DNA from 3 places in the Psychrobacillus sp. FJAT-21963 genome. Region 3 is predicted to be linked to each of the others. Evidence: predicted binding sites of a transcription regulator. Region 3 holds the regulator's gene; each other region holds the start of a gene.

Region 1 (3,284 bases), on a different contig from region 3:
GCAACCACCAACAAGTTATGCACTCTTAAACTATTACCCTATACATGCCTTTTACTTTATTAATAAAGATGGTAAGCGGCAAGCAATCAAATACGAGTGGCAACCTGTAAAACTAGTAGAAAACTCCTCTAATTTGGATGTGAGTAAATCTTCACCAAATTATCTTAGCGAGGATCTCAACGCTCGATTGGCAAATGGCCCAGTTTCATTTAATTTAGTTATTCGATTAGGATTAGATAGCGACCCTACCGATGATCCTACCGATCCATGGCCAGATGATCGAGAAAAAATTGTCGTTGGACAACTTACATTATTAAAAGCCCTTCAACCGAAGGAAGAATTATTATTCGATCCAACGATTGTTGGAAAAGGCATTGAACTAACCAATGATCCAATCTTACACTTCCGTCATGAAGCTTACAGCGTTTCTTATAATAGACGGAACAATGAATAATAAGACACTCTACACATATAAAGCTATGTGTAGAGTGTTTTAAATGGTATCCTCTAAAAAGCAAATTGATCAATACAATGTTATCCAGAGTAACTTCTATCAGAAGTTGCTAACCACCGAATCCGTTAAAACTTGCACTTTCCACCGTTTTTGCATCTCTTTTCGCATTTTCTACATTTTGGTTTACTTCTGGTGTATTGAATTCACTAAAGTCTTTCCGAATGAAATAGTCGTATCCGAAACCGATTAGAACAAACAATCCAGCGATCCCTAAAACAAGTAGCCATAACATTTCTCCGACACCTCCTTTACGCCATTTATATTCTTGTATGCTATAAAAAAACTGCAAGAACTCTTTATTAAAACCCAAAGGTCGAAATTTACAAATCTTCTACTAATAACTAATACGGTTGAATTGTAAATAGGTTCCAAATAAGAATAAATAGATTGTTCCCACCTTCCGAACGGTTAATGTTTACTTAAGAGTTAGCATGAATTCCGATTGAAGCAGGAATTATTTGGATAGACTTTGTACGTAATACAAATAGTGCTAGTTAAAAGTGAGGAAAAAGTATTTAGCTTCTGAGGTTAGCATATCTTTAAAGAGTACTACTGTGGAATAGGAGCGGAAGGCGGTGGTTCTAGCAGGAAAAGTGGAACACCGATGATGCAATTATAATAAAAAAACACTCTAAAAAGTTGTGTTACCAACGTCTTAGAGTGTTTTGAAAAAACTAAAATACGCCCTCGGAGGGAATCGAACCCCCATCCCAAGAACCGGAATCTTGTGTCATATCCATTAAACTACGAGGGCAAGCGACCTTTCTATTATACAAATGGAACGCAAATAATTCAAGCTATCATTTCAATGCTTAATATTTGACCTTCCTTGACCTTAATGTGTATGATAAAGTTACAGCTGAGGGAACTTTTCTCAGTAATCAAATAATCAAACCACCTTTGAAGGAGGCAATCAGGATGAATTTAATTCCTACAGTTATTGAACAAACAAATCGTGGAGAACGTGCATATGACATCTACTCCCGATTATTAAAAGACCGTATTATTATGCTTGGAAGCGGTATCGATGATAACGTGGCTAACTCCATTGTTGCCCAACTATTATTCTTAGAAGCAGAAGATCCAGATAAAGATATTTCCATCTATATTAATAGCCCAGGCGGAAGTATTACAGCTGGCATGGCCATCTATGATACAATGCAGTTCATCAAACCAGATGTACAAACAATCTGCATCGGTATGGCTGCTTCCATGGGTGCTTTCCTTCTTACAGCAGGAGCAAAAGGAAAACGCTATGCACTTCCTAACGCAGAAGTAATGATTCACCAACCACTTGGTGGCGCTCAAGGGCAAGCAACGGAAATTGAAATTGCTGCAAAACGTATTTTATTTTTACGTGATAAATTAAACAATATTATTTCTGAACGCACTGGTCAACTTATTGAAGTAATCGCTAGAGACACAGATCGTGATAATTTCATGACTGCTGAACGTGCAAAAGAATATGGTTTAATCGACCATATTATCGACCGTAGCGAAATGAAAAAAGCATAATAGAATAATCGTAGCTCTGGGTAGCATTTATATGTTATTGATTCTACGATTAAAGAGTGGAGGAAAGTGACTGGGTCACTTTCCTTCACTCTTTTTCTATATAATGACGCTATATGGACAAATAATTTTTTATGTGGACGGAAAATATTTTATACGGTCAGAAATTAATTTTATCCGGACACATTTTTATCTATCCGGTCACAAACACAGTAAGCACATGTAAAGGACCCTTTGCATATCTACAAAGAGCCTAAATAAAAAGACCGCCTTTTCGTCTTAGCTGACTAGTTGGGCGCTCTCTTTTTTAATTTTCATGGGAAATAAATTTTGCTAATGCTTCTACTGCTTCTTCCTCGTCCGAACCATCTGCACTCAAAGTTACGTTGATTCCTTTACTGATGGCTAGGCTCATAATTCCCATGATACTTTTTGCATTTACTTTCTTCGCATCTTTTTCTAAATAAACATCTGCAATATAACGATTAGCCTCTTGGACAAATAAAGCTGCCTGTCTCGCTTGTAGTCCGGCTGGTAATTTGACTTCGACTTGTTTTTCTGTCATTTTTCTACGCTCCATTTCCCTAAATTGTCTCGCCTCTACGAAGTGCGTCTGCAATTTCATCTATTTTACGCAAACGATGATTTATTCCTGATTTACTCACATTTCCAGTGGAAACCATTTCACCTAATTCTTTCAATGTAACATCTTGGTATTCAACACGCAACCTTGCAATCTCTCTTAATTTATCAGGTAATTGATCTAATCCAATTGTATTTTCAATAAATCGGATGTTTTCAACTTGTCTAATTGCAGCACTGATTGTTTTATTGAGGTTAGCTGTTTCACAATTAACCAAACGATTTACACTGTTTCGCATATCTCGGATGATGCGTACATCCTCAAATTTTAACAATGCATTATGTGCGCCAGCAATGCTAAAGAAATCAGAAATTTTTTCTGCTTCCTTTAAATAAGCAATATAGCCTTTTTTCCGTTCAATTGTTTTTGCATTTAGCTCAAATTCATTCATTAGTTCGACTAACGCATCACTATGTGTTTTATATAATGAATAAATCTCCAAATGATAAGAAGACGTTTCTGGATTGTTAACAGAACCACCCGCTAAGAAAGCTCCTCTAAGATAAGCTCGCTTACAGCAATTCTTTTTAACCAGTTCCTTTGAAATAGAATACTCAAATTGAAAATTCTCTTTCAAAATTTTTAAGTCCTCTAGTAAGTTCTTTGCCCCTTCAC
Region 2 (3,284 bases), on a different contig from region 3:
AAAAGAAACAGAAGTAAATATAGTTTTCAATCCACCATGGTCAAAAGAAAATATGTCTCGATATGCTAAAATTGCATTGGGAATAAGATAATAAGAAAAGGAGCTGTCCAGAAAGTCATAATAATGACTTTTAAGGGCAGCCTCTTTCTTTGGAGCTTATATTTAAAAAGTGCGTTATATTATATGAGATTTCATAACAGTAAGTGAACGACAAGTTGTTCACTTACACGATTTTTATTTTGGACCCGTTAATTTCCGTTCCAGGCGGACGCGTTCCGCCGGCATGGCTTCAGCCGCTTCCCTCGCTACACTCAGTCCAGGGTCTTCAGCTCATGCTATTCCGGCTGGAGTCGCCGCCTTCCACTCCAATCAATACTATTATCCGCTTTTCAATTAGAAAACCATCATGCCATTAATATAGCAAATTTTTATCACTTAAATTTTTTCAATTAGTATTTTTTGAAAATCGTTGAAAAAGGCGACACTCCTGCGGGAATAGCGTTAGCCGAAGCCCCCGCAGCACAGCGAGGAGGCTAAGGAAACGCCCGCGGAAAGGGAGCCGTTTCAACGATTTTCTTATTTATCAGACGACATTAATTAGTAAAGTCAAATTTCTATAGACTTTTTCAATGACCTCACTACGCTCCATGCGGAGTCTCGGACTGTCTCGCTTTCCCGCAGGAGTACTTTAGGGACTTATTGGACAGCTGATTTTAATCTATTCTGCATATATGTAATGGACAGTTATCGCATTCAATTTCTTTACGTAAATAGTCCAAATCGTGAATGGTTATAATACCTTTTTTAAAAGTAACAATTCCTGATTTTTTTAAATCATTTAACATTCGATTCACAACTTCTCGACTAGTTGCACAAAAATTTGCTAATTCTTGATTAGTTAAGTGATGTTCAATAACGATACTTCCATCTTTTTGAGGAATTCCATACGTATTGGAAAGTCGTATTAAAGTAGAAAAGAGTGCTCCTTTTTTTCCGTGTAACAATAAATCTCTAAATCTCGTTTCATTCTTTAAATGATTTATTTGTACAATTTTCATCCATTCTTTCATAAGGGGAGGGGAAGACGTTAAAAAATTTTCCAGTTGTGTTCTTGAAAGAGCATATATTTGCGTTGGCTCGATAGCGTGTGCAGATACTGCATGATATACAGTTTCACAAAAAACGGATGTTTCACCGATAATACTTTCAGGTCCGGTAATTTTTAAAGTAAATATTCGCCCACTCTCCGAATCCTTCGTAATTCTAACATATCCAGAAACGATATAATACACTTCATCGGATCTTTCTCCTTCATTAAAAATAGGGCGATCCTTTTCAATTTTCATAATGGAACCAAATTGGTCAAATAATGAATTTATACCTTCAAACAAAGGAGTATTCTCGCTCATTAATAATCACAACCTTTCCAACTGTATAACAATAATAGCATATTAACCCTATATACATAGGTAAAATCGCTTTTCTTTACAAATAATAAAAGAAAATATTATAATTACATTAGTCAAAAAAGGTCAAACTATTTCAAAAGGAGATGGTTGGGTATGCAAATGAAACAACAGGATGAAAAAAGTCCATTAGAAACTTATGGACGCAATTTAGTTACCGCAGTAAAAGAAGGGAAAATGGACCCTGTTATCGGAAGAGATCAAGAAATACGGGATGTTATTCGTATATTATCTAGAAAAACAAAAAATAATCCTGTCCTAATTGGAGAGCCAGGTGTTGGAAAAACTGCAATTGTGGAAGGTTTGGCGCAACGAATTGTACGAAAAGATGTACCGGAAGGACTAAAAGAAAAAGAAATTTTTGAGCTAGATATGAGTTCTTTAATAGCAGGTGCAAAATATCGTGGAGAATTTGAAGAGCGTTTACAAGCTGTTTTAAAGCAAGTTAAAGAAAGTGATGGACAAATTATATTATTTATAGATGAAATCCATACAATAGTAGGTGCTGGAAAATCTGACGGTGCAATGGATGCGGGGAACATGCTAAAACCAATGCTTGCTCGTGGAGAATTACATTGTATCGGAGCAACCACTTTAGATGAATACCGCCTGTATATTGAAAAGGATCCGGCACTTGAAAGAAGATTTCAACAAGTGCTTGTTCGAGAGCCTTCTGTCGAAGATACAGTATCCATTTTACGTGGATTGAAAGAGCGCTTTGAATTACATCATGGTGTGCGCATTCATGATAGAGCTATTGTAGCTGCTGCGGAATTATCAAATAGATACATTACAGAACGTTTTTTACCCGACAAAGCAATCGATTTAGTAGATGAAGCATGTGCAATGATTCGAACAGAAATTGATTCAATGCCCCAAGAGCTAGATGAAGTGACACGAAAAATGATGCAGCTTCAAATTGAAGAACAAGCCTTAATGAAAGAAAAAGATGCTGCAAGTCAAAAAAGACTTGAACAGTTACGCCAAGACCTATTAGAATTAGAACAATCTACAAGTGACATGCGAAACAAATGGAAAGAGGAAAAAGAATCTATTCAGGTCATTCAACAAAAAAGAGAAGAACTAGATCGATTTAGAAGAGAACTGGAAGAAGCAGAAAATAAATATGATTTGAACAAGGCAGCTGAGCTACGGCATGGGAAAATACCTTCATTAGAAAAAGAATTGCAACAATATGAACAACAAATTAATGATCAATCTGATGTTCGCTTGTTACGTGAAGAAGTCACTTCAGAAGAAATTGCTTCTATTGTATCAAGATGGACAGGAATTCCAGTAACGAAATTGGTCGAAGGAGAAAGAGAAAAACTCCTTCGTTTAAAAGAGACACTTGGTGAAAGAGTTGTTGGACAAGATCAAGCAGTGCAATTAGTAACTGAAGCGGTTTGGCGTGCAAGAGCCGGGATAAAGGATCCTAAAAAGCCAATTGGTTCCTTCTTATTTTTAGGTCCAACAGGTGTAGGGAAAACGGAACTTGCTAAATCGTTGGCTGCGAACCTGTTTGATTCGGAAGAGCATTTTATACGTATCGATATGTCTGAATATATGGAGAAACATAGTGTTTCTCGTTTAGTTGGAGCACCTCCAGGATATATTGGGTACGAAGAAGGTGGCCAATTAACTGAAGCAGTTCGTCGAAATCCATACTCTGTCGTACTATTAGATGAAATAGAAAAAGCTCATCCAGATGTAGCTAATATATTATTACAACTAATGGATGATGGACGTATTACAGATAGCCAAGGAAGAATAGTTAACTTTACAAATACGGTAGTTATCCTAACTTCTAATATTGGT
Region 3 (3,284 bases):
GTGAAGGTGTAAGTGCAAGTTTTAAAGATATTGAAGAATTAGCAGATGAATGCCGCTTTCGTGATTGTAAACATCAAAAAGAGCCAGGATGTGCAATACGAGAAGCAATTTCGACAGGCTCCCTAAAAGAAGAGCGATATAAAAGCTATGTAAAGCTATTAAGAGAGCTTGCACATATCGAAAGAAAAAATGATATCGTAGCTCGAAAAGTAGAACGAGATAAATGGAAGCAAGTGGCGAAAATACAAAAAAGTAATTATAAGAAGAAAAAATGATTGCTTTAAAAGGAGTTTTAATGTGATACAGATTCTTTTTCACCAAGAGGAAAAAGTTGCTGAGGAGATTTTAGAAATTCAACTACTTGCTTATAAAGTGGAGGCAGAGCTGATTGAATTTGATGGAATTCCTCAGCTTCACGATTCTATTCATGACATAATTATGTCAAAGGAAATTTTTATCGGATATTATGAAGAGATGCAGTTGACCGGCTTTATATCATTTATGAACACTGACGAACTTTTAGATATTTGCAGACTCGTTGTACATCCGAACTTTTTTCGTAAAGGAATTGCATCCGCATTATTAAAGCATGTGTTAGAAATCAAAAAAGAAAATCAGCGAGTTGAAGTTTCAACTGGAGCAAAAAATACCCCTGCTATTCAGCTATACGAACGTTTTGGATTCAATAAAATAAATGATATTGAAATAGAACCGAACTTCTTTATTACACAGTTAATTTACAAGTGAAATATTTATGGAATATAAGTCGTGGCTTTGATACAACCTAACTACTAACCAATCCGGTTAGTAGTTTCAGACAGTTGACAAACGCTTTCATTCTTCGTTGCTGGTACCTCGTTGTAAGCTCATGAACCTAAGTTCTATTCGCTTCCGCCTCGTGCTAGCGCGCAGGCCCACACGAAGTGGGTCATGCGACCGTTGCGACATGGATGTCGCGACCTTAGGTAGCCTCGACTGACAAGCGTTTTCAAGTCAGTCTGAAGTGACACCTTCGAAATTTGAACTTGTCCGCAACCTAACTACTAACCAATCCGGTTAGTAGTTTTTTTGTTGTTTTTGATACGAATCGTATCAATTGCACATCTAAAAATTTCTCGTTATAATATAGTCAAAGTTAGTCAAAGTCAGTTTGCGAGAAGAGGTGAGAAGATGAAAAATATATCTGACATTATTGAAGGTTATTTGAAGTCAATTATAGAAGAAGAGAGTAAGGGGCAAATTGAAATAAAAAGAAGCGAAATTGCTGAAAAGTTTCAATGTGTTCCATCACAAATAAACTATGTGATTAATACTCGATTTACCCAAGATCGCGGTTATTTAGTAGAAAGTAAGCGTGGTGGTGGGGGATATATTCGAATTCTCCGCGTACGTGCGCATAACAAGGCTGATTTGATTGAGCATATAATACAAAGCTTACAAAATGGAGCATCTGAGTCGATGACGGAAGATATTGTATTTCGATTAATCGATGAAGAGGTCATTACAAAACGAGAAGCAAAGCTTATTTTAGCGGCGATGGATCGTACGACTCTTTCGATTCCGCTTCCTGCAAGAGATGAATTGAGATCTCGTATTTTAAGAGCCATGCTATTAACGATAAAATATGAAAAAAAGTGAATTAAACGGGGTGTTGAAAAGTGATTTGTGAAAATTGTAAACAAAGACCAGCGAAAGTAACGGTTACACAAGTGCATAACGGTGAACACTTTGAGAGACATTATTGTGAGGTCTGCGCTAATAGTCTCCACCCGTTTTACGTAGAGTATAAACAGGATCCACTCTCCCTACATCAGCTTCTGTCCAACTGGTTCAGTCATGCAGATCAGCAGCCGGTACACCAGAAACAAAGTAAACCACAATTAGTTTGTGATGAATGCGGTTGGTCCATCCAACGTTTTCTAGATGAAGGGAAGTTTGGTTGTGCTTCTTGCTACGATAGCTTTAGAAAACAACTGCCCAATGTATTTAAACGATTGCATAACGGTAATACTACGCATGTTGGTAAGGCGCCAGGAGCTCTTGGAGAGATACTAGAGATAAAGAAGAAAATAGAAGCTATTCGTTTGCAAATGAAAGATGCTATTGAAACAGAACGTTTCGAGGAAGCTGCTAAGTTAAGAGACGAGGTAAGAGAACTCGAAAGTAAGCTTGCCACGGGAGGTGACGAAACACATGTCGATTGAACGCTTTTTAGACAATTCTCCATCAAGCTGGATGGCGGGGAATGGAGAGCATTCAGATATAGTCATGAGTACTAGAATACGCTTAGCTAGAAACTTAAATGGCTTTCGCTTTCCGCTTGCATTTACCGAAGACGAAGCGCATAAAATTGACCAATCCGTTTCGGCTACTTTATTAGATGCAAATGAAGAGTTGCACGCAAATTTTACTTCTATACAAATAAAAGATTTGTCTGAGTTAAGCCGTCAAGTTTTAGTAGAAAAGCATTTAATTAGTCCGAAACTAGCCAATTCACCAAAAACAGGGTCTGTTTTACTATCGGATGATGAGTCTGTCAGTGTAATGGTCAATGAAGAAGATCATATCCGAATTCAATGCTTGTTTCCAGGACTACAAATACAAGAAGCATACGATCAAGCTGATAAGATTGATCGATTATTAGAAAAAGAGTTACCATATGCGTTTGATGAACAATTTGGCTATTTAACAAGTTGTCCAACAAATACGGGAACAGGCTTACGAGCATCTGTTATGATGCATTTGCCAGCTTTGACAATGACAAAACAAATGAACCGAATCATTACAATTATTTCAAGACTAGGAATGGTTGTAAGGGGTATATACGGTGAGGGTAGCGAAGCGCTCGGCAATGTTTATCAAGTGTCCAATCAGACGACCCTAGGTAAAACAGAAGAGGATATACTTGCCGATCTTCAAAGTATTACCGAACAAATTATTCAAAAAGAAAGAGAAGCAAGAAATTCACTATTAAATCATTCTGCCAATACACTAGAAGATCGGCTATACCGTTCACTAGGAACGCTTTCTTTTGCTCGAATTATTTCGACAGAAGAAGCGGCAAAATGCTTATCAGATGTACGTTTAGGAATAGATATGGGACTTATTCAAGACGTAGATGTAACTATTTTGAATGAATGTATGGTGTTTATGCAACCTGGTTTTCTTCAAAAGTATGCTGAAACAACATTAAATGCTTCGGAACGAGATATGTTTCGAGCGAAGTTATTAAGGGAACGGTTGCAAATGGGAGAAAAACTGAATACAAAAGGAGAGGAACTTGC

The links. Region 3 encodes CtsR, which represses protease genes until heat stress. Its sites were predicted from a motif close to ATGGTCAATAAAGGTCAAACA; they were not measured.
Region 1: a site for CtsR is predicted at 1,331-1,351, ahead of clpP (ATP-dependent Clp endopeptidase proteolytic subunit ClpP). Genes of this name have one in related genera too.
Region 2: a site for CtsR is predicted at 1,519-1,539, ahead of AN959_RS01095 (ATP-dependent Clp protease ATP-binding subunit). Genes of this name have one in related genera too.

The regions. Positions count from the first base shown of each region.
Region 1 covers NZ_LJIY01000009.1:139,169-142,452, reverse strand. Annotated here, with positions in the region: gene AN959_RS17310 (catalase) at 1-454, shown strand, start outside; gene AN959_RS17305 (hypothetical protein) at 564-746, opposite strand; tRNA gene AN959_RS17300 (tRNA-Arg) at 1,197-1,268, opposite strand; gene clpP (ATP-dependent Clp endopeptidase proteolytic subunit ClpP) at 1,433-2,029, shown strand; gene AN959_RS17290 (HPr family phosphocarrier protein) at 2,334-2,591, opposite strand; gene whiA (DNA-binding protein WhiA) at 2,611-3,284, opposite strand, start outside.
Region 2 covers NZ_LJIY01000001.1:225,775-229,058, reverse strand. Annotated here, with positions in the region: gene AN959_RS01105 (metal-sulfur cluster assembly factor) at 1-91, shown strand, start outside; gene AN959_RS01100 (Crp/Fnr family transcriptional regulator) at 714-1,409, opposite strand; gene AN959_RS01095 (ATP-dependent Clp protease ATP-binding subunit) at 1,563-3,284, shown strand, end outside.
Region 3 covers NZ_LJIY01000005.1:64,637-67,920, reverse strand. Annotated here, with positions in the region: gene rsgA (ribosome small subunit-dependent GTPase A) at 1-275, shown strand, start outside; gene AN959_RS12750 (N-acetyltransferase) at 298-747, shown strand; gene AN959_RS12745 (CtsR family transcriptional regulator) at 1,171-1,638, shown strand; gene AN959_RS12740 (UvrB/UvrC motif-containing protein) at 1,659-2,204, shown strand; gene AN959_RS12735 (protein arginine kinase) at 2,194-3,284, shown strand, end outside.